DNA from 4 places in the Arthrobacter sp. PAMC 25486 genome. Region 3 is predicted to be linked to each of the others. Evidence: riboswitches for the same ligand, from Rfam matches in the RefSeq annotation. Region 3 holds a riboswitch; each other region holds the start of a gene.
The links. Region 3 has a riboswitch for S-adenosylmethionine ahead of art_RS19710 (bifunctional o-acetylhomoserine/o-acetylserine sulfhydrylase). Riboswitches for the same ligand answer to the same signal wherever they lie in the genome.
Positions count from the first base shown of each region.

Region 1: another riboswitch for S-adenosylmethionine. It lies ahead of art_RS07320 (aminotransferase class V-fold PLP-dependent enzyme); the one in region 3 lies ahead of art_RS19710 (bifunctional o-acetylhomoserine/o-acetylserine sulfhydrylase).
Region 2: another riboswitch for S-adenosylmethionine. It lies ahead of art_RS14070 (DUF1737 domain-containing protein); the one in region 3 lies ahead of art_RS19710 (bifunctional o-acetylhomoserine/o-acetylserine sulfhydrylase).
Region 4: another riboswitch for S-adenosylmethionine. It lies ahead of art_RS11550 (cobalamin-independent methionine synthase II family protein); the one in region 3 lies ahead of art_RS19710 (bifunctional o-acetylhomoserine/o-acetylserine sulfhydrylase).

Region 1 covers NZ_CP007595.1:1,605,402-1,613,069, forward strand. The annotation lists gene art_RS07295 (sigma-70 family RNA polymerase sigma factor) at 1-601, opposite strand, end outside; gene art_RS07300 (DoxX family protein) at 796-1,311, shown strand; gene aroA (3-phosphoshikimate 1-carboxyvinyltransferase) at 1,318-2,667, shown strand; gene rsgA (ribosome small subunit-dependent GTPase A) at 2,672-3,790, shown strand; gene hisN (histidinol-phosphatase) at 4,170-4,985, shown strand; SAM riboswitch class IV at 5,159-5,272, shown strand; gene art_RS07320 (aminotransferase class V-fold PLP-dependent enzyme) at 5,312-6,742, shown strand; gene art_RS07325 (class I SAM-dependent methyltransferase) at 7,034-7,668, shown strand, end outside.
Region 2 covers NZ_CP007595.1:3,069,647-3,077,314, reverse strand. The annotation lists gene art_RS14085 (bifunctional lysylphosphatidylglycerol flippase/synthetase MprF) at 1-1,811, opposite strand, end outside; gene art_RS22690 (alanine--tRNA ligase-related protein) at 2,231-2,641, shown strand; partial or broken gene art_RS22685 (alanine--tRNA ligase-related protein) at 2,929-3,240, shown strand; gene art_RS23340 (hypothetical protein) at 3,270-3,497, shown strand; gene art_RS14075 (polysaccharide deacetylase family protein) at 3,590-5,140, shown strand; SAM riboswitch class IV at 5,271-5,390, shown strand; gene art_RS14070 (DUF1737 domain-containing protein) at 5,477-5,737, shown strand; gene art_RS14065 (rhodanese-like domain-containing protein) at 5,734-6,126, shown strand; gene art_RS14060 (O-succinylhomoserine sulfhydrylase) at 6,274-7,512, shown strand; gene art_RS14055 (hypothetical protein) at 7,583-7,668, opposite strand, start outside.
Region 3 covers NZ_CP007595.1:4,393,615-4,401,282, forward strand. The annotation lists gene art_RS19695 (CPBP family intramembrane glutamic endopeptidase) at 35-745, shown strand; gene art_RS19700 (VOC family protein) at 974-1,612, opposite strand; gene art_RS19705 (Tex family protein) at 1,739-4,336, shown strand; SAM riboswitch class IV at 4,924-5,040, shown strand; gene art_RS19710 (bifunctional o-acetylhomoserine/o-acetylserine sulfhydrylase) at 5,118-6,434, shown strand; gene art_RS19715 (homoserine O-acetyltransferase) at 6,557-7,639, shown strand.
Region 4 covers NZ_CP007595.1:2,516,501-2,524,168, reverse strand. The annotation lists gene art_RS11570 (adenylosuccinate synthase) at 1-115, shown strand, start outside; gene art_RS11565 (hypothetical protein) at 197-472, opposite strand; gene art_RS11560 (carbon-nitrogen hydrolase family protein) at 666-1,472, shown strand; gene art_RS11555 (SUKH-4 family immunity protein) at 1,535-2,047, shown strand; gene art_RS11550 (cobalamin-independent methionine synthase II family protein) at 2,121-3,326, opposite strand; SAM riboswitch class I at 3,338-3,460, opposite strand; gene art_RS11545 (CoA-binding protein) at 3,621-4,037, shown strand; gene art_RS22955 (polysaccharide deacetylase family protein) at 4,067-5,011, shown strand; gene art_RS11530 (dihydrofolate reductase family protein) at 5,049-5,630, shown strand; gene art_RS11525 (MmcQ/YjbR family DNA-binding protein) at 5,627-6,034, shown strand; gene art_RS11520 (DUF1990 family protein) at 6,018-6,590, shown strand; gene art_RS11515 (hypothetical protein) at 6,726-7,232, shown strand; gene purL (phosphoribosylformylglycinamidine synthase subunit PurL) at 7,282-7,668, opposite strand, start outside.

The sequences.
Region 1 (7,668 bases), 1.8 Mb from region 3:
CCTTGTAGGCAAATCCCTCAACATCGGCAAAGTACACGGCCAGCCGGAATTCCTCCGGGATGGCCTGCAAAGCATTCTTAACATCGGAATCGGGCAGGTGATCCAAGGCATCGGCCTCGGCGGAACGCAGCCCCTTGGAGGTGTGCGATTCCGCCCGTGCCAGCTGCCAGTCCTCGATGCTGTCCGAGTTGGACTGTAGTGGTTCGCGCTGGCGCTTGCGATACAGGTTGATGTACGTGTTGGTCAGGATCCGGTACAGCCAGGCCTTCAGGTTTGTGCCTGGTTTGTACTGGTGAAACGCTGAAAACGCCTTGGTGTAGGCCTCTTGAACCAGGTCTTCGGCATCGCTGGGGTTGCGGGCCATGCGCATCGCAGCCGAATACAGCTGGTCGACGTACACCATGGCGTCGCGCTCAAAACGGGCACGCCTTGCGTCAGTGGTCTCGTTGGCAACATCTACATCGGCAACGTCCGTGCTCACCACGGCGGCCTCGGTGCTGACGGTTTGCTCAGGCTCGGAAATGTTCATCACTGTTGAGTCTATGCTCAGACTCAGCTGTCGCGCTGCCGCTGGCTGCGCAGCCTTGGTTAGTGTCTGCATTGCCGCCTTTCCTTCGCGTGGAATGTCACCTACCCGGCCCCTTCAGAAGGCGCCGCTAACCATATAAACCCGGGAACGGCGTCGTATATTCCGCAAACCCCGCCCCGAGGTGGGAGACTTGTACACAGCGAGAGCCTTCCGGGGGCTGGCCTGCGCCGCCAACGGGGGCTGAAAGCACCACTTAGGAGGCTTCCTTGTCCATTATCCGCATATTTGCCCGCCCCATGCTGGCGTCCTCATTCATCCTTTCCGGCATTGACCGGCTGCGCCATGCGGAGCAAACGGCGCAGCAACTGGCGCCGCTTTTGAGCCCACTCAGCGCAGTCCTGCCCGTTCAGGCGAGCGAGAAAACCCTGGCCCGTGTCCTCGCCGGGACCCAGGTTGGGGCCGGCGTGTTGCTGGCCGCCGGAAAGTTTGCCCGCCCGGCCGCCGTCGTGCTGGCGTTGACGGCAGGACTGGGCACCGTGGTTGAGTATCGCAACGCGGACACCACCACCAAGGAAAACCGCGCCCACCGCCGCAACCAGCTGACCAAGAATATTGGCCTGATTGGCGGGGCGCTGCTGGCCAGCGTTGACACCGTGGGCCGTCCTGGCCTGGCCTGGCGTGCGGAGAAGCTCATCGAGTCCGGCAAAAAGACCACCAAAAAGCAGTTGCAGAATGCGGACAAGCAAGTCCGCGCGCTAGCCCACGACGTGACAGGACAGTAACCACAGATGACCACCGCCCATTGGCCCGCACCCTTTTCGGCAACACCCCTGGACGCCACCGTCACCATTCCGGCCTCCAAATCGCTGACCAACAGGTACCTTGTCCTTGCAGCCATCGCCGACGGCGAGTCCCGCCTGCGCGCCCCGCTGCAGTCCCGCGATTCCGACCTCATGATCGCCGCGCTGCGCACCATGGGCGCCGGCATCAATGAAGTTCCCGGCAGCGGGGACGTCCCGGACCTGGTGGTCACCCCCATTCCGGGCGGTTTTTCCGCGCCCGACGCCGGTCTCCTCATCGACTGCGGCCTGGCCGGCACGGTCATGCGCTTTGTCCCGCCGCTGGCCGCCCTGGTGTCCGGTCCGGTGACGTTCGACGGCGACCCAGCGGCTTTGGTGCGCCCCATGGCTCCCATTGTGGCCGCGTTGGAAGGGCTGCGCGTGCGGGTCGAGGGCGCGGAGGACGGCTTCCTGCCGTTCACGGTCCACGGCACGGGCACGGTTGAGGGCGGCCATGTGCAGGTGGACGCCGGCGGTTCCTCGCAGTTCATTTCTGCAATCCTGCTGGTCGCCGCGCGCTTTGCCAACGGACTGCACCTGGAACACATCGGCGAATCCGTGCCCAGTGTGGACCATATTTCCATGACGGTCGAGGTGCTCCGCTCCCTGGGCGTGGTGGTTGATGACTCCACCCCGAAGCACTGGATTGTGCAGCCGGGCCCCATCGCCGCCTTTGACATTTCCCTGGAACAAGACCTCTCCAACGCGGGCCCGTTCCTGGCAGCAGCACTGGCCACCGGCGGCACCGTCCGCATCCCGAATTGGCCGACCAACACCACCCAGGTGGGCGACAAATGGCGTGAAATCCTGCCGCAGTTCGGCGCCACCGTGACCCTGGAGGACGGCGTCCTAACCGTCACCGGCGGTGCTGACATCCTTGGCGTGGACATTTCCGACACCTCGGAGTTGGCCCCGTCAACGGCTGCCATCTGCGCACTGGCCTCCACGCCGTCGCGCCTGCGGGGGATCTCGCACCTGCGCGGACACGAGACCGACCGTCTCGCCGCGCTGGTTGCCGAGATCAACGCCCTGGGCGGCCACGCCGAGGAAACGGAGGACGGGCTGATCATCAACCCAGCCCCCCTGCACGCCGGCGTGTTCCACAGCTACCACGACCATCGCATGGCAACGGCGGGTGCCATCATCGGCCTGGCCGTGCCCGGCATTGAAGTAGAAAACATTGGCACCACCGCCAAGACCATGCCCGGCTTCCCCGCCATGTGGGCGGCCATGGTGGCCCAGACTGCAGAACCGTCATTATGGGCGGACAACGCTGCGGCGGTTGAAGCCGGGGCGTAGGCGCATGGCACGGGATTACAGCAACTGGGACGAATCCGATGTCCGCGTGCGGGCCAACAAGAAGGGCAGCCGTCCGCGCACCAAGGACCGGCCAGCCTATGAGGACGCGGTCATTGGCCGGATCATCACTGTTGACCGCGGACGCTACACAGCCATCGTGGATGAGGACCTGCCCACGCAGCGCACCCTGATCGCGGCACGGGCCAGGGAGCTGCGGCGCAACCCTGTGGTGGCCGGGGACTTCGTGGCGCTCGTGGGCGACACCTCCGGCAATCCCGACACCCTGGCCAGGCTGGTCCGGGTGGAGGAGCGCCGCACGTTGCTGCGCCGCAGCGCAGATGACACCGATCCGGTAGAGCGGGTGGTGGTGGCCAACGCGGACCAGCTGGTCATTGTGGTGGCCGCAGCCAACCCCGAACCGCGCACCGGCTTCATCGACCGCGCCCTCGTGGCCGCCTACGATTCAGGCATTGAGCCGCTGCTGCTCATCACGAAAACCGACATCAAGGACCCGGCCGAGCTGCTCGCCAACTATGAGCACCTGGACATGACCGTCATCATCAGCCGCACGGCCGCCGACGGCGCATCAGGCATCGACGCCCGCAGCGACGACGGAGATTCCGCCCTGCTGGCCGGTGGCGCCGTCGAGCAGTTGCACGGCTACCTCGACGGCAAGGTCTCCGTCCTGGTGGGCCACTCCGGCGTGGGCAAGTCCACCATGGTAAACGCCTTGACCGGCTCGCAGCGCGCCACCGGCGGCGTCAATGCCGTCACCGGCCGCGGCCGCCACACCTCCTCCTCGGCGCTGGCGCTGCAATTGCAGGATGGGGCGCCCGGCTCGTGGATCATCGACACCCCCGGCATCCGTTCCTTCGGCCTGGCCCATGTGGATGCGGACCGGATTTTGCAGGCCTTCCCCGATCTGCAGCCCGGCACCGAGAACTGCGAACGCGGCTGCAAGCATGACAGTGCCGCCGTCAACTGCGGCCTGGACCCTTACGTTGCCGCCGGGAACGCGGGCGACGCCGGACCCGCCCGCCTTGCGTCGTTGCGCCGCCTCCTCGGTACCAGCGACCGGACGGAAGGACGCGCCGCGGAGAAGGAACTCGGCGCAACGTCCTGAGAGCCGCGTTCCCACACACAGGCCTCCAGCTGTCCCAAGCTGCCCAGGACCCACGCCCGGTGTGCCGCACAACAGTGTTCTGCGGCACACTCACCGTGAGTTCTGCGCAGCTTGGAACGCTTGGCCCACCCGCCCGCGGCGCACTTGGCTTCTGCCCACCATTTGCAGTCAAAGGTGCCAGGGCCTCTGCCCGTGAACGTATACGCACCACTCAACTCCGGTTGTGCGTATAGGCACTCATCCGCACCACTCACACCGAGTTGTGCGGATGAGTTTTGACGTGTGAACGCATACGCGCCACTGCACCCCAGTCGTGCGCCTAAGATCACGGGCTGTGCCCTGGCCAGTGTTTGCGCGAAATCACGATAGCGTGAGGCATATGACGATCCAACCCCAGACGTACAACGACGATCTCCGCCTGGCCCATGTCCTGGCTGACAGCGTGGACTCCCTGACCATGTCCCGCTTCAAGGCCCTTGACCTGGCAGTTGAAACCAAGCCCGACCTGACACCTGTCACGGATGCCGACAAGGCCGCCGAGGAGTCCATCCGCAGCCAGCTCGCCCGGGTCCGCCCGCGCGATGCAGTGCTGGGCGAGGAGTTCGGCAGCAGCGGGCACGGTTCACGGCGCTGGGTCATCGACCCCATCGACGGCACGAAGAACTTTGTCCGCGGCGTCCCCGTCTGGGCCACCCTCATCTCCCTCGTTGACGACGGCGTTCCGGTCGTCGGACTGGTCAGCGCCCCCGCACTGGGCAAACGTTGGTGGGCCGCAACCGGCACCGGCGCGTACATGGGCAAGTCGCTCGCCGCTGCCACCCGCATCCGCGTCTCCAACGTGGCCGAGCTCAAGGACGCCTCACTGTCTTACTCCTCGCTGACCGGCTGGAAGGAACGCGGCAACCGCGACGAGTTCATCTCGCTCACGGACGACGTCTGGCGCACCCGCGCGTACGGCGACTTCTGGTCGTACTGCATGGTCGCCGAGGGCAGCGTGGACATCGCCTGCGAGCCCGAACTCAACCTCTACGACATGGCCGCCCTGGTCCCGATCGTGCAGGAAGCCGGCGGGCGCTTCACCTCACTCGAGGGCGCCGACGGCCCGTATGGCGGCAACGCCCTGGCCACCAACTCCATCCTGCACACCGAGGTTTTGCAGCGCCTGAACCCCACCTGGGATGATCTGCTGGGCTGATCACCACGCCTGACGAAGTGCCTGTGGCGACCCAGAAGCACAGGTGGGTTAAGAACGACGGCGGCCTCCCGCCGTCGTTCTTTTTCGTTGCCTTGCGCTGGGGCCCGGAAGGGTGACGAAACGCTTCGTAACAAATGCGAAAGCGGGGAACTTGGGCTAATCTCTTGTGCATAGGTCACGAGTGCCAGCGCTAAACCCCGGTTTGCTGGCCGGCAACCCTCCTTTCGCGGCGGGGTGCCCCGGGTGACGACCTGGCCAGACCTGTTCGGTCTTGGCAAGCGCGGACTCCTTGGCAGCCAAAGGGTCCTTCGTCGAAGGAATTTCTCATGAGCCATGCCCTGCTGGAATCTGCACCCCTTGAAACCCTTTCCCTGATCGCCAAACCGCTGCTGCCCGTGGTGGGCCAGGATCTGGCTGCGCCGCTGATTCAGGGTGGGCATGTGCGGTACGCCAACCTTGATTATGCGGCATCTGCCCCGGCCGTTGCAGAGGTTGCGGCACATCTGAACGAGGTCCTGCCCTACTACGCCAGCGTGCACCGCGGGGCCGGATACGCCTCGCAGGTCAGCACCTCGGTGTATGAGAATGCCCGCCGGATTGTGGCCGATTTTGTGGGCGCCCGCGCCGACGACACCGTCATCTTCACGCGCAACACCACCGACTCCCTGAATCTGCTGGCCGGCTGCGTCGAGTCCATCCTGAAGCAGCGCGGCTTCACCGAGGGCCGCTCCAACGCCCACGGCGAGGTGCTGTACCTGGACATCGAACACCACGCCAACCTGCTGCCGTGGCAGGCGCTGCCGCACCGTTCGGTGGTTGCGGCGGACTCCATCGCCGCCACATTGTCCCGCGTGGAGACCCAGCTGCGCGCCGGAAACATCGTGCTGCTGGCCGTCACCGGCGCCTCAAATGTCACAGGCGAGGTGCTGCCCGTGGCCGAGCTTGCCGCCCTGGCCCACCAGTTCGGCGCCCGCATTGTGGTGGACGCCGCCCAGCTGGCCCCGCACCGCCGCATCGATTTGGCCGCCAGCGGCATCGACTACCTGGCGTTCTCCGGACACAAGCTCTACGCACCCTTCGGCGCGGGCGTCCTCGTGGGCCGCGCAGACTGGCTCGACGCCGGCGCCCCACACCTGGCCGGCGGCGGCGCCGTGAAGGAAGTCCGCCTCGAATCCACCAGCTGGACCGATGGCCCTGCCCGCCACGAGGCCGGCTCCCCCAACGTTCTGGGCGCCGCAACCCTGGCCAGGGCCGCCTCCGTGCTGGCCGCGCTGGACGCCGACGACTGGCACAACCACGAACAGCTCCTGCGCGCCCACCTCGTCGACGGGCTCAACAAGCTCGACGGCGTCACCGTCCACTCGCTGTTCAGCGATGCGTCAGTCTACCCGGGTTGCGGCAGCATCGGCGTCGTGAATTTCTCGGTCACCGGGTACGACGCCGGATTGGCCGCCGCATACCTCTCCGCCGAACACGGCGTGGGCGTGCGCGACGGAAAATTCTGTGCCCACCCGCTGCTAAACCGCCTGGGCCTGCCCGCCGGTTCGCTGCGCGCCAGCTTCGGCGTGGGATCCCGGCTCGAGGACGCCCAGCGCCTGATCGACGGCATCGCGGCACTGTTGGGTGGCGGACTCGGCTGGGACTATGTGGTTGACGCCGGCCGCTGGGTTCCCGCCAACGACAACCGTAGCTACCCCCACTGGGCGCCGAACACGCCGGGCACGGCCGGCGCCGCCCCCTGCACCACCAGCGACTGACCCACCCCCTCCCCTTCAGACGCTCGCTCACATACGGGGCACTTTTCCCCAACGCTCGCTCACCTACGGGGCGTTTCCTCCCGTTTCTTCCCGACGCGGTATCACCAGGTGATACCGCGCTCTCAAGAACCCGAGCAAAGCTGCAGTTGAATGAGCGAGCGTCGGGCGAAAAAGCCCCTTATGTGAGCGAGGGTCCTTGGAAACCGCCCCATATGTGAGCGAGGGTTAGGTAGACGGTAAAGTTGAGCGGCAGCAACCGGCAGCAAGCGGCACAACTTTTCAGGAGCACACATGGCGGGCATTGGCGGACCGGTCTTCGACGCGGAACGGCGCAGGCACATGGCTGCCGCATTCCTTGAGGGCGGGGACCACTATCACAAGGTCCGCCCCGGGTATCCCCAAGACTCCCTTGACTGGCTGCTGCAATCTGCCGGCGACAGTCAGGCCCTGCCGGTCCGCGATGCCCTGGACATTGGTGCTGGCACCGGCAAATACACGCAGTTGCTGGCGCGGCACGGCTGGAACATCACCGCAGTCGACCCCTCCGCGGACATGCTCGCCCAACTTTCAGCGGACCTCCCCCAGGCCACCACCCTCGAAGGCACCGCCGAGCACCTCGAGCTGCCTGGTGAATCCGCCGACTTAGCGGTCGTGGCCCAGGCCTGGCATTGGTGCGATCCCATCGCGGCCAGCACCGAGATTGCGCGGGTGCTGCGCCCGCAGGGAACGTTGGGGCTGGTGTGGAATCAGCTCGACGTCGAACTCCCCTGGGTCCACCGCTTGGCCCGGATCATGCATGCCGGCGATGTACACAAGCCGGATTTCCGCCCCACCATCGGGCCGGAGTTCAGCCCAGCCGAGCCGCACCTCACCGGCTGGGTGCAGGTGCTGACGCCGGAGGACATCATGGAGCTGGCCAAGTCACG
Region 2 (7,668 bases), 1.3 Mb from region 3:
AACGACATGGCTGCAATGTCCAGCAGCGTCTCCTCGGCCACCTCCAGCCGCTCAAAGTGCATTCCGGCCAGGGCTTCCCCCACATCCGCAGGGGCCGAATAAAAGCACGGGACCAGGCCCTGTTCCACCGCGTGGTGCACAAAATCCCGGGCGGCCGCCTCCTGTCCATCCACGGCACCAAAGGGGCCCGCCACGGTCAAGGCGACTCCGTTGTGCACCTGGTAGGCCACCGCGTTCCGGCCGTCATCACTGTGCCAATACGCGTTGTTGGGCCACAGCGCCATCCAGGACAGCGAACCTCCGCCGGATCGGAGGAGTTCGCGGATCCGGGCCGTGCCCTCCTCAGTGGTGTCCGTATTTGCAATGTAAGTGCGCAGGATCCTGAAGGCCTGCACGCCAAACACCATCCAAATGACGGCGCCGCCAAAACCATAGAGCAGCACCGTGACCAGGCCTTGCGGCAGCTCCACGACAAATGGCAGGGGGAATGGGATGAGGATGTGGGTCAATTGGGCCAGCAGGTCCATGAGACCGAGGCGCCCGAAGTTGCCTTCAATGAACCACATGAGCACATACAACACCACAACGGCCGCCGCCACCCACGCGGTGGCCCGCAGCACGCGCCTCGCGGCCTTGATGTTTCCTGTTACCTCAAATTTGCTGCGCTTCATAAACAACAGAACGGCAATGGCGGCCGGAACCACAACCGACGGCAGGATGTAGATAAACAGGTAGCCGGCCGCCACCTCGGAAGGATCATAGTCCGGGTCCACTATGAAAAGTACAAATGATGCCGCCACGACCAGCGCAATCAGGGCATTGATGGCCACCGCTGTCCACAGCGCTAGCCGCCGGCCACGGCGCAGCCCTTCTGAGCACAACAGCAGCAGCAGCAACGGAATCACCGACAGCACCACGGCGCCCAGACTGCTGACACCCACAATTTCCTGCAGGCTCATGCACGCTGGGTGACCGCCGCACATTTCGCTGAGCTCATCCGCATCGGGACGCGCCTGCATCGTCAAGGTCGCCATGGTTGACAGCGGACCCACCGCAAGATTGGCGGTGAGATGTGCCAGCAACGGCCCGGCAGCGAACGTTCCAACAATGGTGGCCAGCAGGAATCTGGACTCCCGCAATGATGGCCGGACAAACAGCCGTCGCGCTTGGGCGTTGCGGCCGGTGTTCCCCAGCCGTCCGACCACAACGCCGAACACGGCGCCGGCCAAAAGTTGCAGGGTTTCGGCAATGCCCAGGTAGAGGGCGAACATGACAGAAAGCGCCATCAGCCACGTCTGGGTGCGGTGGCGCCATAAATTGTTCATCGACGCCGTGGACGCACCCAGTGCCGCGGTGGCGCCGCCAAAAGCGCCCACCACATAGTTCCCGCCGATGTAGGCGAGCCATGCGTCGTTGTCCGCAGTGCCGACGGCGGACAACGCCACCAGAACCAGCGAGCTAACCACATGGCCCAGCAGAAACATGCCAAGGGCCCGCCACGGACCGATGAACCGCTCCGCAACGCCAACACCGACCGCAATCACCAGAAGCAACAACAACAGCCCGGGCCACGATGCTGCAAAGAAGGTGCTGGCAAGCAGCGTCCACCATTTCGACAACGCATCATCGAGATCAATGCCCACCATCGCGAGCACGTCCTCGGAAGGGCCGGCGCCCAACCCGCCGATAGCAGCCGTGGCAACAATGACCAGCAGCAGAAGTGACACAGTCGCAGGGGACTTTTTTAGGAGGGAAACTATTCGGGCCAGCCTTGGTGTGGCTTCGCTGACACTCGCTGGCACGCTGGTCATCTCATGTCCTTTGCCTGGGCGTTATGGCGGGTCAACTGCGAATTGACCGCGGCAACGAAAGAACCTGCGCACCCCAATCAATGTGAATTGATGTCCCACGACAATGTCTCAAAGCGGTGGAAACGCTGCACCGCGCATCAGAGTATTGGCCTGAAAAATCAATCCCTACGACCTGCCTGCTTGAATAGATTTTAGCGCGTACGGTGGGATGTTGAACGGGTTGATCGCAAAAAAGAATGCCGGGTTTACTCGGGACAAGGACCCCAAAGACTGCAACACAGCCGCTGACCACACAAGACATCCGCCACCTGTTCCTGGAATACCAAGGTGGACCGTGGGCACGCGGTGCTGCAGCGATCCCCGTTTGTTCCCCTGAATGACCCCACCACCTTGTTCACGGGCAGCGGCATGTAGCCCTGTTGCCGTTCCTTTTGGACGCAGATCACCCAAAAGGTGACCGTTTGACTGACAGCCAGAACTGCCTGCGATCCCAGGACTTTGAGGAAGTTGGGGACAACCGGCACATCACATTTTTTGAAATGCTGGGCAATTGGAGCCTTGGGTCCTATTTCACGGACGAAAAGATTCCGGCGCTGTGGGACTTCCTCACCCGCGTGGTGGGCCTGGACCCGGAACGCATCTACGTCAGCGTTTTCGGCGGAGACCCGGACAAAGGCATCCCCCGCGATGAAGAAAGCGCAGATATTCGGGCGCGCCTGTTCAGCGCCGCGGGCATCAGCGCCGACCGCGTTGACTTGGGCACCGAAGAACACGGCAACGAGGTGCGGAACCAACGTGCGCGCATAACGTTTTACGGTGGCAAAGACTGATGGTCGCGCGGAGGTTCACCCGCTGCAACACCAGTAGGCGACCCCTGCGGTCCGGACAGCGAAGTGTTTTACTACTTTCCGGAGGTCACACGCGACACGGCCTACGGCGCATTTCCACACCAGAATTAGGACGGCGGACAGTTCCTGGAAATCGGAAATTCGGTATTCCTGGAATACCGGCGGGCAGAGCATGGTTTTGTCCGGCTGACGCGCCACCAAGTTGATTTTAGTGGCGGGCTGGAAAGAATTTCCGCCGCGGCGATGGGTACCCCGACGGTTTCAAAACCAGCCTCTTGCAGCCACTGATTGTGGCCCTGGAAGAACTGACACAAACCACGTATGAGCAACACACAGCGGTCCTGCGCACCTTTGCCGACCACGTCCGCGGCGCCGTGTTCCTGGCTTTTGACGGCGTGTGCCCAGGCAACAAGGCGAACGGTTACGTCATGCGAAGGCTGTTGCGTCGCGCCATGCGCTTCGGGTTCGGGCTGGGCGTTCAAAAGAACTTCTTCAGCGGCTTGGTCCCCGTTGTTGTTTCCCTGTACCAGGATGCCTACCCCGAGCTGGCCCTGCAGCAGGAGAACATTGAAGCTGTCCTAACCAAGGAGGACCGTCCTTCCGCCGCACCCTGGCCAGGGGCCTGCGGGAACTGCAGCACTTCTCCGCCGGGGGACAGCTGGGTGGCCACGCATTCTTCACCTTGTCTGGCACCTACGGATTCCCCACCGAGCTCAGCCGTGAGGAGGCCGTGTCCCGAGGGATGAACGTGTCGCCAATTTCTCGCGATGAGTTTGACACGCTCCTGTCCGAACAACGCGCACGTTCTCAAAAGCAGACTACGCTGGGCGCGAAGTAAAGTTCTTGTGAAGTTCCACCACCGACACCATCTGGGGATTCCTTAACATGCATTTTCCTGCTGGGAAGCGGCTCCTGGCATTGACTGCAGCCGTGCTTTCCGTGAACGCCTGCAGCATCAGCCCGGCCCCGGTGATGCCCAGCCCCACACCGGCACCGCCGCCTGAATCCGTGGCGGGACAGGCCCTGCCCTCGCTCGATCCGTCCACGGTCCCCGGGGCACTGCCCATGACGATCCACGTGGACGGGGTGGACTCGGTCCGGGCCAAGTGGGTCTACCTAAACGGAGGAGCCGCCTACAACAGCCAGTTGGACGCCCAGCTGTTGGGCATTCTGGATCAACATGCCGGCGGGCGCTTCAATCCGGCCGTGGCCGCACCTGAAAAACCAGGCATGGCCAACGGGCTCAAACTGGCACAGGACATCATTCTGGCGGGCGGGAACACGCTTGGCACCCGGTTTACCCGTTCCGAAGCCGTTGCTGGCACCATGACGCTGCTCTCCGAGACCACGAGCTACACCGATCTGGCCACCGGGGATGTCCAGGGCGGCCCTGCCCTGCTGGCACCTGAGAGCGTGGAAACTGTGCGGGCACTGCTCAGCGGCGCCATCGTTGCGGACGGCGAATCTACCCCGGCCACGCATCAGGAAGCCGCCACACCTGCCGCCTCTGACGCATCTGCTGCATCTGCCACGTCTTCCGCAACCGCCACAGGCACGGAACCCGGCGAGGGCAGCAACGGCACCGCTGCCGCAAAGACGCCCGCCGCGGTACCTCCGGCTGCTGACGCGCTGCTGGGCGGGGCAGCCTTCAGCCGAAGTGGCGAGCTGGTGGTGCCTGTCCAGGCGGACCCGGTCACCGGAATTGCACTGCCAGAATCGGTCAACGTCCACATCACCGCAGAGGCCGCCTCCCCCTTGCTCTCGGACTTGGGCCGACAACTGCGGCAACTGGCCGAGGCCACGACTGCCTTCACCGCTCCCCCACCGGCGGCGTCCGGCCAGGAACACATCAACTGCGACCTGGTTCCGTGCGCCGCATTGACGTACGACGACGGACCCAACGATCAAACAACCCGCCTGTTGAAGATCCTGGCGGACCGATCCGTGTACGCCACGTTCTTTGAGCAGGGCAGCTACGCCGCCAGCTACCCGGAGATCGCCGCCGCCACCGCAGCAGCCGGCCACGTCATTGCCAACCACACAGTGAACCACCCCTATCTGAGCAAGCTGTCCCTCAACGCCGCACTGGGCGAGGTGCAGGGCGCCACGGACATGATCGCGGGGGCCTCCGGCGCAACACCTCGATACCTGCGGCCACCCTACGGCGACATGACTGCGCGCATCGCAGGGTCCATAGGGATGCCTGTGGTCAACTGGTCCGTGGATTCCCAGGATTGGCTGTCCCGCAACAAGGAAATTTTCATTCCCAAGGTCATGGAGCTTATCCACCCCGGATCGATCATCCTGCAGCACGACATCCACAGGACCACCGTGGACGGGCAGGCACAGCTGATAGATGACCTGCATGCCGCCGGCTACCAACTGGTCACGGTCCCCCAACTTTTCCAAGGCATTGAAATGCACAACGGCCAGTCCTACTTCTGCCGCGGGGACGCCTATCCCTGCACGCCGGGCCGATAGGCGCAAGGGGCGTTTCTCCCCCCGGTGCAGGACCCGGCCGGCTGACCGCACAGGACTGGCCGCGTCATGTTGCGCCATACTCGGCAGCCGTTGGCGCCCGCCAGCAGGGCATGTGTTATTTTTCAAGGTAAGTAATGAGTGCCAGCGCCAAGCCCTGACTTGCTGGCCGGCAACCCTCTTTCCGGCGGGGTGCCTCAGGTGAATACTTGGCAAACCCAGCTACCACGGCTGACGTTTGCAAGCGTGAACCCTCTGCGGTGCCAGGCCAGTTCCGGCTCGTATGCACCGCCACCAGCTCCCGCTTGCATTCTGGCGCCACTTGCAATGAGGAGAAGCATGTCCGCGGACGAATCCCCCCTGGCCTACCGGCTCATCACCGGCCCCGACGACCGCTCCTTTTGTGAGCGCATTTCAACCGCCCTTGCGGAAGGTTACGTACTGCACGGCGGACCGGCCGTGACATCCAACGGCGGCCAGGTCATTTGCGCCCAGGCAGTGATTCTCCCGAGGGCTGTGGCCACGAGCGACGCCGCCGTCGCCACCGCAGTCGACGACCTCGACGCCGACCTTGAGTTTGACGGCGAGGGTATCGCATGAGCTACGCAGGTGACTTGGCACCGGCTACGGCTTGGGAGCGCGTGGCGGCCGGGGCAGTCCTGGTGGACGTGCGCACCGAGGGTGAATGGCAGCACATCGGTGTCCCGGATGCCTCCGCACTGAACACCGAGCCTGTCTTAGTCCAGTGGAACCTCGGCAACGGCAGCAACAACCCCGAGTTCCTGGCCCAACTGCAGGCGGTGGTTCCCGCCGACAAGGAGTTGGTGGTGCTGTGCCGTTCCGGTGCCCGCTCCATCGCCGCCGCCGAGGCTGCAACGGCTGCCGGATATACGGCGTACAACATCCTCGAGGGCTTTGAGGGCGAACCCGACCGTTACGGCGACCGGGTGGTCAACGGTTGGAAGAACCGCAAGCTGCCCTGGCGCTAAAGCCGGGTTGCCCAATGTGTAAGTGCCGGGGCAGCCGCCAGCAGCGAAGCCGCCCAACGGCCCACAGCCCAACCGGCGCCAACAGCCCGGCACGGGTGCCGCCGTCGTACTTGATCAGCACCACCAGCGAAAGCCAGGGAACCACAATTGAGCAACTTTAACGAGCACGCAGCCACATGGGCGCAGGACACCCAGGCCGTGCGCGGCGGGCTTGACCGCAGCAATTTCCAGGAGACGTCCGAGGCACTTTTCCTGAACTCCGGGTTTGTGTACGAGTCCGCAGAGCATGCCGAGCAGGCATTCACCGGCGAGGTGGACCGGTTCGTATACTCGCGCTACGGCAATCCGTCCGTGGCCACGTTTCAGGAACGGCTGCGTCTTTTGGAGGGCAAGGAGGCCTGCTTTGCGACGGCGTCCGGCATGTCCGCCGTGTTCACCGCCTTGGGCGCATTGTTGGCGGCGGGCGACAGGGTGGTGGCTTCACGGTCACTGTTCGGCTCCTGCTTTGTCATCCTGAACGAACTGCTGCCGCGGTGGGGCGTGGAGACCGTGTTCGTGGACGGGTCGGATTTGGAGCAGTGGCGGACGGCCTTGTCCGTGCCGACCACGGCCGTGTTCTTTGAGTCGCCGTCGAACCCGATGCAGGAAATCATTGATGTCCAGGCCGTGTGCGACCTCGCCCATGCCGCGGGTGCCAAGGTGGTGGCCGACAACGTGTTCGCCACTCCCCTGCTGCAGCGTTGCGGCGACTTTGGCGCGGACATCGTGGTGTACTCGGGCACCAAGCACATTGACGGGCAGGGCCGCGTGTTGGGCGGTGCGATCCTGGGCACGAAGGAGTTCATCGACGGGCCTGTGAAGAACCTGATGCGCCATACCGGACCGGCTTTGTCCGCGTTCAACGCCTGGGTGCTGACGAAAGGCCTGGAGACCATGAACCTGCGCGTTTCCCACTCCTGCCGGAACGCCCTGGCGCTGGGCGAATTTCTAGAGGCGCAGCCGCAGGTGACGCGCGTGCTGTACCCGCATTTGCCGTCGCACCCGCAGTACGAGCTGGCGAAGAAGCAGATGAAGGCCGGCGGTACGGTGCTGACGTTTGAGCTGGCCGAGCCCGCCTCCGGAACCCGCAAGGAGGCAGCGTTTGCGCTGCTGAACGCCTTGGCCATCATCGACATCTCCAATAATTTAGGCGATGCGAAGTCGTTGATCACCCACCCTGCCACCACCACGCACCGCGCCATGGGGCCGGAGGGCCGCGCCGCGATCGGGCTGTCGGACGGTTTCCTGCGTCTGTCCGTGGGGCTCGAGGACGTGGATGACCTGAAGAAGGATCTGACGGCGGCGCTGGCGGCGATTTCATCCACCGGCCTGAACTTACGCGCATAACTGGCCTCCAGTCCTGCGCATAGTCGTTTATGCGCAGGACTGCTTCTGAGCCTTGCACGTAAGTTGATTGCTAGGCCAGGCCCCAGAAGATTCCCGCTGCCCAGGACACTGTCAGCACCGCAATGACGGCGAACATCTGCCGGTCCTTGAAGTGTT
Region 3 (7,668 bases):
GGGCTGGGGAAACAAATCACGGCGGCGGCTGATCATGGAGGTGCTGCTGGTGCTGGGTGTGTCGCTGGGGCAGTCGGCGGTGTACTCGGTGGTGTCGTTGCTGGACAAGATGAGCCGGGCGCCGATTTCGCAGGGCACCGCCACGTTGAATGCGGTGCGCAACAACCGCGAATTCTTTGACTTTACCTACCAGATCCTGGACATTGTCTTTGCGCTGGTGCCGGTCTTGCTCGTGTTTTACCTGCTGGCTGAACCGGGGAAGTCGGTGTTCTTGAAGATGGGGCTGGATTGGCGGCATCCGTGGCGTGACGGGCTCGGCGCGCTGGGGCTGCTGGTCATTATTGGTGTGCCGTCGTTGGGCCTCTATGCTGCGGGGCGGGCGCTTGGTGTGACAACCGAGATCATTCCCAGCGCCCTGAACCAGTACTGGTGGACGGTGCCGGTGCTGGTGCTCTCGGCGATCCGGGCCGGCGTACTGGAGGAAGTGATCCTGAACGGCTACCTGCTGGGGCGGCTGCAGAAAATCGGGCTGGGCTGGTGGTCCGCGATTTTCCTGGCCGCCCTGCTGCGCGGCAGCTACCACCTATATCAGGGGTTCGGACCGTTCATCGGCAACTTTGTGATGGGGCTGCTGTTTGGCTGGGTGTACAAGAAATGGGGCCGGGTCGCGCCGCTCGTGGCCGCACACGCGCTGGTGGACATCGCGGCCTTCACGCTGGGTCCGTCGCTGGGTTTCGGCGGCTGAGCTTTGTGCCTTTCCCTTCATGTCCTCCTGGACTTTCCTCACCCGCAACCTGCCCTCCCCGTCATTCAAATCGAGTACGCAGTTGTTGCACTGGAAAGCGCTTTCATGCGTCCTTTTCGTCCAACAACTGCTTAATGGATTTCGGGACGGTGACTCAACGAAAACGGCACCCACCCTCGAAGGTGGATGCCGCGGTCGTGGGCCCACAAAGTGGGCCCCCAAGAAAAGCTAGATCGTGACCTGGCCGCCGGCCGTTTCGAAGGTTACGGACATGATGCCGGGGGTGCCGCGCGGGGCGATCCACTCCACGGCGACGTCGTTCAGGGGTGCCTCGACGGGTTCGCCGAGCCATTCGGTGACGCGTTCGGCGCTGCCGGCGATGGTCAGCGAGGACAGCTTGACGGTGGACTCGCGGGCCAGTGACGGGTGCAGGGCGGGGTCGCCCTCCCATTTGAGCATGTACGGCACCTGCGGGTCGGCGATCAGGCCCATGATGCCGATCTGCTGCCAGATCAACTCCTGGCCGTCGGGGAACTTGCGGTTGCCGGGGACGGCGCTGCGGCCGAGGCGTTCTTCAAAGGGGGTGAGGTCGTCAACGGCGACGCACCAGCCCATCCATCCGCCGCCTGCTGCCGAACGCGCCTTGACGGCCTGGCCGAACGGCGCCTTGTCGGACGCGGGGTGGTTGAGGCACTCGACAATTTCCACATAGTGGTGGTCGGTGAGGGGGATGATCATATTGCGGGTGCCGAAGCGCGGGTGGATGCCGCCCTTCACCGCTTTGACCCCGAGGGCACCGGCGATTCGCTCCGTGGTGGCAGCCAATCCGTCTGATTCACTGGCATAAGAAACATGGTCCATTCGCATGACTTCATCTTGGCACTTTGTTCAACGGCGCTCGACTTAGCGTTACCTAAGTCACATGGGACGTCTGATGTTAGGGACTTCTGTGAGGGGCTTCGCGTTGCCCGCCACGTGGGGCAGAATTGAGGTGTGACTGACATTTTGCACGCCCCGCTGACCCTGCCCACCGCCGCTGCACAGGCCGAGCGCATCATTGCCGCCATCGCCGCCGAGCTGGGTGTGCGTGCCGCCCACGTTCGTGCCGCGATTGGACTGATGGACGACGGCGCCAGCGTCCCCTTTATTGCCCGGTACAGAAAAGAAGTCACCGGGACGCTGGATGACGCCCAGCTGCGTGATCTGGACGAGCGCTTGCGGTACCTGCGCGACTTGGAAGCCCGGCGCGTGGTGGTGTTGGAAACCATCCACGGCTTGGGTAAGTTGAGCGAGGCGTTGCGCCGCTCTGTTGAGTCGGCCGCCACGAAGTCCGAACTGGAGGACCTGTACCTGCCGTACAAGTCGACCCGCAAAACCAAGGCGGACGCCGCCCGCGAGGCCGGTCTGGAGCCGCTGCTTGATGCACTGCTCGCGGATCCTGCCACGTTCCCCGCGGTGGCAGCCGACGCCTTTGTCGATGCTGCCCGCGGTGTCGCCAACGCCGACGATGCCCTGGCCGGGGCCCGCTCCATCCTGATCGAACGCGCAGGCCAGGACCCCGTCCTGGTGGGGGAATTGCGCGAACGGCTGTGGAAAACCGGCCGGCTGCGCTCCTCCGTCAAGACCGGCAAGGACAACGCAGGAGAGAAGTTCAAGGACTACTTTGACTTCGCCCAGCCACCCCACACCCTGCCCAGCCACCGGGTCCTGGCCCTGCTGCGTGGTGAAAAGGAGGGCGTGCTTTCGCTCGACCTGTCGGAGGCCGACTCCCGTGACGCCGACGCCCAGACGCAGGCCCGCGCCGCGTACGAAGGCGCCGTGGCGCGTTCGCTCGGCATTGCCGAATCTGGGCGTGCAGCCGACACCTGGCTCATGACCAGCGCCCGGTTGGCCTGGCGGACCCGCATCCTGACCCGCCTGTCAGTTGACCTGCGCGTGCGGCTCTTCCAAAGTGCCGAAGAGGAATCCGTGCGGGTTTTTGCCGCCAACCTCAGGGACGTTTTGCTGGCGGCCCCGGCCGGCAACCGCGCCACCTTGGGCCTCGACCCTGGCCTGCGCACCGGCACCAAGGTGGCCGTGGTTGATGGCACGGGCAAGGTTGCCGCCACCGACACCATCTACCCGCACGCCCCGGCCAGGCGCTGGAACGAGGCACTCGCAACCCTGGTCTCACTGGCACAGAGGTATGACGTTGAGTTGGTGGCCATTGGCAATGGAACGGCCAGCCGCGAGACCGACAAATTGGCTGCAGAGCTGGTGGCCGAACTTAAGCGCCAAAACCCGGAGAGCAAGGTCAGCAAGCTCGTCGTTTCCGAGGCTGGCGCCTCGGTCTACTCGGCCTCGGCACTGGCCGGTGCCGAACTTCCCGGCATGGACGTCTCGCTCCGTGGTGCGGTGTCCATCGCGCGCCGCCTGCAAGACCCGCTCGCCGAACTGGTCAAGATCGAGCCCAAGTCCATCGGCGTGGGCCAGTACCAGCACGACCTCACCCCCGCCAAGCTCGACCGCTCCCTCGACGCCGTCGTTGAAGACTGTGTCAACGCAGTGGGTGTTGACCTGAACATGGCCTCGCCCGCGCTCCTGGCGAGGGTGGCCGGCGTCGGGCCCCTCCTGAGCGAAAACATTGTGGCGCACAGGAACGAGCACGGCCCGTTCAGCAAGCGCCGGGAATTGTTGAAGGTTGCGCGCCTCGGCCCCAAGGCCTTTGAACAGTGCGCCGGCTTCCTGCGGATCACCGGCGGAGCGGAGCCCCTCGACGCCTCAAGCGTGCACCCCGAAGCGTACGGTGTGGCACGCAAAATCCTCGCCGCGGTGGGTGCCAAACCGGCCGAGATTACCGTCGGCGTGGGTGCCGTGGCATCGGTCAACCCGGCCGATTTTGTCGATGGCGACTTCGGCCTGCCCACCGTCCAAGACATCGTTGCCGAGCTGCAAAAGACCGGGCGCGACCCCCGCCCCCGCTTCGAAACGGCCACCTTCGCCGACGGCATCGAGAAGATCACCGACCTGCGCCCCGGCATGATCCTGGAAGGCACCGTCTCCAACGTGGCCGCATTTGGCGCGTTCGTTGACATCGGCGTGCACCAGGACGGGCTGGTCCACGTCTCCGCCATGAGCAACTCCTTCGTCTCCGACCCGCATTCAGTGGTCAAGTCCGGCCAGGTTGTGCGCGTGAAGGTCCTTGAGGTGGAGCCCGAGCGGAAGCGGATTTCGCTGACGCTGCGCCTGGATGATGAGTCGAAGGCGGGGGAGCGCGTGGCCGGGAAGCCCGACGCCGGCTCCCGCGCGTCCAGCCGGCCCTCGCCTCAGGGCGGTGGTGCGGTTGCGCGCGGCCGCGGACAAGGTGCCAACCCTGGCCGTGGACAGGGCTCCAACCCTGGCTCCGCACAAGGCTCCAACCCTGGCTCCGCACAGGGCTCCAACTCCGGCCAGGGCCGCCAACCGGGTGGGCAGAAGGGTGGGCAACGTGGTCCCCGGGGGACCGGCGCGCAGACCCGCCCCAACACTGCCGCCCCGTCAGCCAACACGGCGGCACCGTCGGCCAACACAGCAATGGCGGAGGCACTGCGGCGGGCGGGGCTGGGCAAATAGTTCCACGAATTCCGGAACGAAAACACCACGTGGGCCTGGTCGACACGACTACCACCGTTGCGTGAGCTCATACGCACAGGTCATCCCTACTGGCGCGTATAGACGCTTGGACGCACCACTCGTGGCGAGTGGTGCGTCTGTGTCCGCGATTCCGCCGGCGCTCGGACTCGCTGCACTGCTGCTGCGCGTGGTTGTGCCGTAACGGTGCACAGCTTGACAATTTTCGCAGCTTCAAAAGTGGCGCGTGGTTGTGCCGTAACGGTGCGCAGGTGTTTACTGTTCCGACGCCATCAGCGTTCCGACGCAGCCCGGCGGCAGGGGGCGGGAGCTGGAAGGTGGGTGTCGCGGCCGGCCCACCCATGCATAAATTCGCATGACGGGTCTGGAGCTGCGAGATGCATCGTACATCCTTGCAGCGCTCAGCTCCACACCGGGTTGGCGGCCAAATAAGTCCGAATGTGACAAACGGTCAGTCATTCATTCAGGTAACGGCACTTTCGGGGCCAGAATTCAAACAGTTCTTCGGTAAAAGTCATAAACTCGTCACAATCTTGCAAGCGCGCGGCGATTCTTTCACACTGGATGCAGGTCATGAGTGTCAGCGCACAGCCCCGGCTTGCTGACCGGCAACCCTCCTTCCGCGGTGGGGTGCCCCGGGTGAGGACCTGGCATCGAACCGACCGGTTCCGGTGCAAGCGCGGGCCATCCGCAACGCAACCCTGCGACCGCTTGACGTGTCGGGGGCTTTCGTTGCAGGCCTCTAGTGTTAAAGGAAACAGCCATGAGCAACGGTTGGTCATTTGAAACCCGTCAGATCCACGTAGGCCAGGAGCCCGACGCCACCACCGGCGCCCGCGCACTGCCGATCTACCAGACAACATCATTCGTGTTCCCGTCGGCCGAGAGCGCCGCGGCGCGGTTTGCCCTGGCGGAGCTGGAGCCGATCTACACCCGCATCGGCAACCCCACCACGGCAGTGGTCGAAGACCGCATTGCCAACCTCGAAGGCGGCGTCGGCGCATTGCTGCTGGCGTCGGGCCAGGCGGCAACCACTTTTGCGATCCTGAATATTGCCGAAGCCGGCGATCACATTGTCTCCAGCCCCAGCGTCTACGGAGGCACATTCAACCTGCTGGCCCACTCGCTGAAGAAGCTCGGCATCGAGACCACGTTCGTCTCCGACCCCGACAACCTGGACGAATGGCGTGCAGCCGTGCGTCCCAACACCAAGGCGTTCTTCGGCGAGACGGTCTCCAACCCGCGCCAAGACGTGCTGGATTTGGAAAACATCAGCGCGATCGCCCACGAAGCCGGCGTGCCGCTCATCGTGGACAACACCCTTGCCACCCCGTACCTGATCCGCCCGCTCGAGTGGGGTGCCGACATCGTCATCCACTCCGCCACCAAGTACCTGGGCGGACACGGCACTGCCATCGGCGGCGTGATTGTGGACGGCGGCAAGTTCGACTTTGCAGCCAACCCCGAGAAGTTCCCGGGCTTCAACACGCCCGACGAAACCTACAACGGCATTGTCTTTGCCCGCGACCTCGGCGTCGGCTGCGCGCTGGGCGCCAACCTGGCATACGTGCTCAAGGCCCGGGTCCAGCTGCTGCGCGACCTTGGCGCAGCCATCTCACCGTTCAACGCCTTCCTCATTGCCCAGGGCGTTGAGACGTTGAGCCTGCGCGTGGAACGCCACGTCAGCAACGCCGTCACGGTCGCCGAATGGCTTGAGGCCAACGAGAACGTTGCAGCCGTGGCCTACGCCGGCATCCCCTCAAGCCCCTGGTTTGAACGCGGCCGCAAGTACGGTCCCAACGGTGTTGGCGCCATCATCTCCTTCGACATCAAGGGCGGCCTCGAGGCCGGAAAGCGCTTTGTGGACGGCCTCGAGCTGCACTCGCACGTCGCCAACCTCGGTGACGTGCGTTCCCTCGTCATCCACCCGGCCTCCACCACCCACGCCCAGCTCTCACCCGAGCAGCAGCTTGCCGCAGGTGTGCGCCCGGGAGCGGTCCGGCTGTCCGTCGGGCTGGAAAACGTCGCGGACATCATCGCCGACCTCGAAGCCGGATTCCGCGCAGCCAAATCAGCGTGAGTCCAGTGAGCCTAGTGATTCCGACGGCTGTGGAGGGCAACGTGTTTTCCCCCGAAGCAGAAATCGACGCACCAGAACCAGTCGGCAGTGACTTCTCCGCCGCTGTTGGCCAGGGCGGCGGTGTGCTGCGTTCAATCCACATCGGCGAACTGCCGCTCGAAGCCGGGGGCGTGCTGCCCTCGGTCACCATGGCCTTTGAATGCTGGGGCACCCTGAACGCCTCCGGTGACAACGCCGTCCTCATCCAACACGCGTTGACCGGCAGCACCCACGTCAGCCGCGGCGACTCCGAGGAGGACGGCTGGTGGGAAGGTCTCGTCGGTCCCGGCGAGGTCATCGACACCAACAAGTACTTCGTGGTCTGCGCCAACATGCTCGGCGGTTGCTACGGCACCACCGGGCCCTCCAGCATCGCCTCCGACGGCCGGCCCTACGGCTCCCGCTTTCCCTTCGTCACCATCCGTGATTCGGTCGACGCTGAGGCGCTGCTGGCCGACAGGCTGGGAATCGCCTCTTGGAACGCCGTCATTGGCGGTTCCATGGGTGGTGCGCGGGCGTTGGAATGGGCCGCAAGCCACCCGGAGCGGGTGCGGCGTTGCGCCGTGATCGCGTCCTGCGCGGCAAGCACTGCCGAGCAGATTGCCTTTGCCCAGGCGCAGGTGTTGGCGATCCGCCAGGATCCCAACTTTGCCGGCGGGGACTATTACGACGGCGCAGCACCCGCCTTGGGCTTGGGGCTGGCCCGCCGGATTGCCCACATCACCTACCGCTCCGAGACGGAGATGGACGGGCGTTTTGGGCGGCTGGCACAGGGAGACGGGACCATCAGCCATGACAGGCTGGAGTCCGCCGAATCCGCCAGGTACCGGGTGGAAAGCTACCTTGACCACCAGGCGCACAAGCTGGTGGGCCGCTTCGATGCCAACAGCTACATCGCCATCACCGAGGCGCTCATGAGTCATGACGTGGCGCGTGGCCGGGGCAGCCTCGAGGAGGCACTTGCCGTGACGGACGGCGTCGAATTTATCGTGGCAGCCGTCAACAGCGACCGGCTGTACTTCCCGGCACAATCGGAAGCGCTGGCCGCAGCACTGCCGGGGCATGTGCCGGTGGGCCGAATAGATTCACCCATTGGGCACGACGGTTTCCTCACGGAAGTTACCGCCGTGGGTGCGTTGCTGCAGGAGTCCTTCTTCCAGCCCTGACCGCCGCCCCTCCCCACATCCACCCACTG
Region 4 (7,668 bases), 1.9 Mb from region 3:
GCGCAACTACATCCTGGCCCTCGAGGGCATATCCGGCACCCGGATCTCCGCCATCGGCGTGGGCCCGGACCGCGACCAGACCATCGTGCGCCACGACCTGATCAACGACAAATAACTCGCGCTGACCACAGCGCTTGGGAAGGACGACGGCGGAACTTAAGTTCCGCCGTCGTCCTTCCCTTTTTGCTGGGGTGCTTCAGGCACCGTCTCCCAGCACCAGCCGAACCGCGGCCTCGGCAGTCAGGCGGGTGGTGGGGAAACCACGCCGCGCACCAGCTGTAAATGATCCGGGACACTCCGCTCGCTGGCCGGCGTCGAGAACTAGCCCGTCCACGCCGTGTCCGGCGATGCGGCCCTGGTAAAAGTCCTCCTCCATGGTGAACGCGGTGCCCAGCAGGCCCACCGCCTCACGCCGCTGCGTTTCCAGGGCCAACAGTTTCCCGGCGGTGTCCCCTGGACTGCAGCGCCTCAATGTTGGAAAAGTCCATGTACGCCATGACGCGGCGGGCCGAGTGGAGCCCGCCGGGCCGGTCCCGTGCCGACTCATGCCACCCAACAGCCCAATAGTCTTCAACCGTGCGTCCTACTGCGCACCGCCGTGGTGCGGCCGCGGCCAGGGCGGCTAGGCTGGATGTACAAGGAATCGAGTGGAGAGGCCCATTGCCATGAAGGTCAGCGTTGGACAGTTCAATCCAGGTGCAGATGTTGTTGAAAACCTGGCCACGATGCGCAGGCTTTCCGTTGCTGCGGCACAGGATGGCGGCAAGCTGGTGGTGTTCCCGGAAGAAGCCATGTTCTCGGTGGGACGGATCAAGGGCGATTTTTCCGCAGCCGTTGATGCTCACTGGACCACGTTTGTCCAAGGACTGTCCATGATTGCCTCCGACGTGGGGATTGCCGTCATCGCCGGCGGCTACGAATCCAGTGGGGAGGCCCGCCCGTACAATACCGTGGTGGCGGTTGGTGATGACGGGGAAATCCTTGGCACCTACCGCAAGCTGCACCTCTACGACGCCTTTTCCTACCAAGAATCAACCCGGATCAAGCCCAGCGACCGCGGTGTCACCATTGTGGAAATTGGTGGCTTCAAGGTGGGTATCATGACCTGCTATGACATCCGCTTCCCCGAATTGGCCCGCACGCTGGCAGTCTCCGGCGTGGACCTGCTCTGTGTCTCGGCCGCCTGGTTCAAGGGCGAGCACAAGATCGAGCACTGGGAGACGCTGCTCAAAGCCCGGGCCATTGAAAACACCTGCTGGGTGGCGGCCGCAGGCACCTCCAGCGACCACTGCATCGGCCATTCGGCCATCCTTGACCCCATGGGCATTCCGACGGATTTCCTCAACGACGAGGCCGAAGGTGTGGCCACGGCCGACGTCACGCACAGGCGCATTGAAGAAGTGCGTGAGTTCTTGCCCGTGCTGCTCAACCGCCGTTTTGACAGCAGCTCCGAGGTGCTCCCGGCGGGCTGAAACTCCCCGTTGACGCGGATACCGGCTGTGATTAGGGTCAAGACTAAGGGCAGGAGGAAATCATGAACGACTCCGAGATCTGGTCGGTGTTGGAAACGATGTATCCGGTTGCGTTGGAAGACGTGCCGTTGGACGGTGACTGGCTCAAACCACCCTTCGCCGACGACGCTGGCGGGCGTGCAATCGTGTGCAACGACGGCGATTTTCAATTTGTCGTGGTCAATCGCAAGACCGGGGCAGTGCTGTTTGTCTGCGAGGACGAGGAATCCTTGATCGCCTCTTCACTGGGCACCTTGGCGCCCATTATTGCTGCGTGGGGCTCCATCGACAGGGACACTGTGGGCCCCGAGGACGACGAGGACTTTTCTGCCGTCAAGAAATCATTCCAGGATCAGTTGCAGGCGCTGGATCCGTCAGCCGCAGCCGGCAACGAGTTTTGGGCGCTCTACACCGACGAACTCACCAATGAGGACTACGTCGACATAGACGACGTAGCCGAGGATGAGGACGAGCCGGAAACTGATTCCGGGGACAACGACCGGCCAGGTGCCGACGAGTCATTCGTGGACGCCTGACCCGGCGAACACATAAACACACCAGCGGCTGCAGCGGACGTCATGTCTGCCGCAGCCGCTGGTGTTGTGGGGACTATTTCCAGAGGCGCTTGCTGGCTAGTGCGGCACCTTCGCCCAGTGTCGCCAGTTTGGCGGCGGCAATCTGCGGGTGGACGCGGCCGCCTAGGCCGCAGTCGGTGGAGGCAATCACGGACTCACGGCCCACTACTGAAGCGAAGCGCTCGATGCGGTCCGCCACCAGTTCCGGGTGCTCCACCACGTTGGTGGCGTGCGAGACGATGCCCGGCACAATCAGCTTGCCTTCGGGCAGCGTGGTGTCCTGCCACACCTTCCACTCATGCTCGTGGCGGACATTGGCTGCTTCAAAAGAGTAGGACCCGGCGTTGATCATAAGCATGGTGTCCACAAGGTCGGGGAACGGCAGATCGGTGGTGTGCGGACCATGCCAGGAACCCCAGCACAGGTGGAAGCGGATCTGCTCTTCCGGCAGGCCGCGCAGCGCATAGTTCAGTGCCTCAACCCTGATTTGGGTGAACTTGAGGTAATCCTCAACAGATGGCTCGGGCGAGACCTGATCCCAGTTTTCGGCAATGGAGGGGTCGTCGATCTGCACCGTCAGCCCGGCGTCGATGATAGCCGTGTATTCCTGCCGCAGCACGTCGGCACAGGCGTAAATGAACTCTTCCTCCGTGGCGTAGTGCTCGTTGGAGATGCGTGATGCGCTGCCGGGGGACAGGGCAGCCACGAAGCCTTCGGTGACGCCTGCCCGGGCCATGCCCGTGGTGAGGTTCTTAATGTCGGAGGCAACGGCGTCGTGCCCGGTGTACGTCAAGGGGCCGGTGCACTTCGGGAACAGCTTCGCTCCGGCGGAGAAGATTCCGGAGGTGGGGTCGTTGTACGCCTCGGCGAAAATGTTGCGGTCGCGGCGGTGCACAAAGCCCGTCAGAGCAACATTGCCCGGTGTTGAATCAACGGCGTCCACAGCCCATTTCTGGTCCGAATCCAGTTCCAGGCCGCCCATGCGCGCGAAGGAGTAGGACCACCAGGCGCCGTAATCAACGGAGTCGGACATGGCGTGGCCGAACTCGCCGTCGTTGACAATGTCGATCCCGGCGGCCTTCTGGCGGGCCACCACATCAATGACGGATTCCTCCAGCAGCGCCTCAAATTCTGCCGTGACACCCCTGGCTTCCTTGACCTCATTGGCTGCAAGGAGGGCGGCGGTGCGGGGCAGCGAACCGGCATGGCTGGTGCGGATGTGGGTGGTATTTAAAGACACGAGGAGATTCCTTTCCATCGTTTCTGGCGGTAGCACCGTTCCTCTGCACTGCCGCACCTGCGGGACAGGGACAGTACGTTGGACGGTTGCTGCGGCGTCAACAAGCCAGGTCTCTCGGCCGCTCTGGATGGGAAGTTTCCAGCCTAGTGCCGGGATCCAGCCCTGCAGAAATTGCCGCTTTGGATGTGACAGGCCGGTTTGCTTTGAGGCTTTGGATGTGGCCCTCGGCGCGGCTTTCAGCGAACTTCCGCGGGGCGCAGGCAATTCCGTGGCCCGCGGCGATAAGCTCAAAACATGGCACACACCAATGATCCACACGTTGTCCGCAGGCTCCTGACCACACCCGGGCGCTGGGCTGTGGTGGGCTTGTCCAACAATCCGCTGCGCGCTGCCGTGGGGGTTGCCCTGTTCCTCCAGCAGCAGCTGGGACAAGAGATCATTCCCGTGAGCCTGAAGGGCGACGATGTGCATGGCGCCAAAGGCTACAAAACCCTGGCCGAGGTCCCCGGCCACATCGACGTCGTTGACTGCTTTGTGAACTCCTCCCACGTGGGGTCCGTGGTTGACCAGGCCGTTGCCGTGGGCGCCAGTGCCGTCTGGCTGCAACTCGGTGTGGTTGACGAGGCAGCGGCACTGCGCGCCCCTGCCGCAGGACTGGACGTGGTCATGGACAGCTGCCCGAAAATTGAAGCCGCCAGGCTGGGCCTCTAACACAACAGCAACAACTGTCGAAGGAAAACATGCCGCGCCACCTTCATCTCACCCGCCCCCGCCGCTGGATCGGATTGCTCACACTTGCGCTGGCGGCTGCCCTCGTGGCCACAGGAATCTGGTGGATTGCCACTATCCCCCAACCCCCGGCACAGGCAGGCGGGACCTCCGCAAGCACGGCCACCTTCGAAACCTCCACGCCCGGACGTACGGTTCCCACAAGTACGGCGGCCGCTGCATCGGCGACCACAGCGGCCGGTGCCACGGCGCGCCCGACGCCCGCTCCGCCGTCGAACATCCCCACCAGTGCAGCGGCGCTCGACCCGGTGACAGGGCGGGTCAGCACCCTGGACGGGCTGGTGCCTGACTATGTGCTGCCGCCCGTTGAGAACGGCCTGGCACCGGTGCTGACCAAGATTCCCACCGAGCAAAAAGTGGTGTTTCTGACCATTGACGACGGCGCGGTGAAGCGTGATGCGGACCTGGCGCTGTTGGAGCAGAACGGGATCAAGGCGTCGCTGTTCCTCGCCCACACGTTCATTGCCGGCGAGCCGGCGTTCTACAAGAAATACACACAGGCCGGGCACCTCGTCGAGAATCACAGCATGACCCATAATCTAGGCTTCATCCAGTTGGGCTACGAAGAGCAAAAGGCCGAGATTTGCGGCATGGCCGACTTTGCGGAACAGCAGTATGGCCGGCGACCGGTGTTCTTTCGGCCGCCGGGAGGGCCCTATACGCAGGCGACGCGGGCGGCCGTGGCGGCATGCGGGCTGAAGGCGATCGTGGACTGGGAAGCGAAGGCGAACGCGGGCGGCATGGACTACCAGGTTGGTGCGGGTCTGCGGCCGGGGGACATAGTCCTGATGCATTTCCGGCCGGAATTTCCGGCCGACCTGGCGGCCTTCATCGCCGCACAAGAGGCTGCCGGGCTCAAGGTTGTGCTGCTGGAAGACTATCTGGGCGCAAAGTAACTCCCGCCCGGTCCCTGCACCGGGTAGCGTTGCTTCCATGACCCGAATTGTTTACTACACGGCTGCGACCCTGAACGGCTTCCTGGCGGACCAGCAGCACTCGCTGGACTGGCTGTTTGCCGTGGACGACGCCGGAGCGCCCGACATCGCGGCCTTCATGGACACCATGGGGGTCTTTGTTGAAGGCTCCTCCACCTACGAATGGGTGTTGAAGGCCGAGAACCTGCTCGCCGAGCCAGCCAAGTGGCAGCAGTACTACGGCACCAAGCCCACCTACGTTTTCACCTCCCGGTCGCTGCCCGTTCCGGAGGGAGCAGACGTCCGTTTCTTCAATGGTTCTGTGGAGGACGTGCTGGCGGAAATCAAGGACGCGGCCGGGAACCTCGACGTGTGGGTTGTGGGGGGCGGCGACCTCGCAGGACAATTTCTGGACCTTGGCGCCCTGGACGAACTCGTTCTCACGCTTGCCCCGGCCACCCTGGTTGGCGGTGCGCCGCTGTTGCCACGCAACGTGGGTGCCGACCGGCTCAAGCTGCGCGGCGCCTCCCAGCATGGCGAATTCGCCATGCTCAACTATGACGTGCTGCCGCTGGCCGCCGCGGCGGACTCCGCGCCGTGAGCATCAATGCGGCAACCCTGCGTGCCGCGGCACTGGCCATGCCTGGAAGCTATGAAGACTATCCATTTGGACCGGAAACCAGTGTTTTCAAGGTCAAAGCTCCCAGCAGTGGCGGATCTGTACGGGCCGGGAAGGTGTTTGCGTTGGGCAACCTCGACATTGCACCGTTGGGCATCAGCCTCAAATGCGATCCCGAACTGGCGCCGGCGCTGCGGGCTGCCCATCCCGGGATCACTGCCGGCTACCACTTGAACAAAAAGCACTGGAACACCGTGGACACCTCCTCGGTGGAGATGGAAATGGTGCTTGAAATGCTGGAAGATTCATACGACCTTGTGGTGGCCGGGCTGCCCAGGAAACAACAGATTGCCTTGGAATGGAGTGCCCATGTCGCCAAAGGATAGCCGCCTCGATTATCCGTACCTCGGCCTGACCCGGCCGGCCGCGCTCAAGCCGCCGGCCGCCGTCGTCTGGCCAAAAGGCTTTGGCCATGTGGACAAGACCACGTCCGTGGGCAACGGGCAGGCGGCGTTCGATGCGCTGGCCGAAGGCATCATGACCTGGGAAATCCAGCGCCGCTCCGGGCTGGCGGTCAAGGCGCCTGCGCGGGCGGCCGTTGGCGCCCGCATCACCAGCGGTTTTGGTGTGGGCAGCCTTAGGCTCCCGGTGCCGTGCGAAGTTGTGTGGGCCATGGAGTCGCAACTGGTGGACGGCCCGGACAACGCGCAGATCCAGCTAGCCGGCTTTGGTTACGGCACCCTGCCCGGTCATCCTGCGCTGGGCGAGGAGGCGTTCATCGCCATGATGCTGCCCGACGGTGCTGTGCAGTTTAGGCTGTTGGCCTTCAGTAAGCCTTCTGGTCTTATTTATGCCCTGGGCGCGCCCGTCACCAGGCTGACACAGGCCGGCGTCACCCGTTCCTACCAGCAGGCCGCCCGCACCCTGACCGGAGGGTTCTAACTTCGACGGGAAAACACCGTCATGATATGTGTCCCAGCCACTCTCTCCCACTGAGAGCCCTATGGCTGTCCGCACGGAGGTGGCCTGACACGGGCCGCAGACGCTGCGACCGATCAATGGATGGAGTGCGCCTCCGTGAAGAACCACGAGGACCATGACATGGAAACACGCATGCACAACAGGGCAGGCTTCAAGCAGCCCGCCTTGATGAATCCCACACGGGCGCAGTCACAGCGCGAAGTCCCAGGTATTGAGTTGTTGTACTTCCCGGACCGGGCTGATGTGGCCGTGGGTGAGACCGTGACGTTCACTGCGTGGCTGCTGAACTCCAGGGACGAGGCCCTCACCGAAATTTCCCTGCACCTCAGGTCGCTGAGGAACGACAGGCTCGACGACCTGGCCTACACGGCCGCCCCAACAGCTTCGGAACTTTCACGCCGCACGCTCGGGCCTGGCCAGTCGCTGAGCTTCACGTTGGTGTACAAGGCAACGCCGGCTGATGCCATGGAGGGCGGCTTGTTGATCAGCGCCCTGCGCATGGAGCTTTTCACCACCACCCATGGCAGGCTCGTGAGCGATTGCGACGCCTACGCACAGGTCGTTATCTCGCATCTCGACGAAAAAGCCCCGGCCAACTCGTAACCAGAGTTGACCGGGGCCATTTACGTCTCGATCAGCGAGACCGAAGGTGCTAGCCGAAGTACTTCGGCAGCGTTCCCTCGTGTGCCTCGCGGAGTTCGTCCAGCTCTGCGGTGAACAGTCCCTGGATGTCCAGGGCGTCCCCGGCCGCGTCCACAACACCAATGCGGGCCACCGGGAAACGGCGTGCCGTGCACATGTCGTTGAAGCGGACTTCCTCGCTGCGGGGAACAGCCACAATGGCGCGTCCCTGCGTCTCGGAGAACAGCATCGTGAAGCTGTCAACGCCGTCGCGCGCGGCAACTTCATCCAGTGCCACGCGGGCACCGGTGTTGAAGCGCAGTGCCGACTCGACGAGGGCGGCGCCGAGGCCACCTTCGGAGAGGTCGTGGGCCGAGTCGATCATGCCGTCGCGTGAGGCGTTGATCAGGATTTCGCC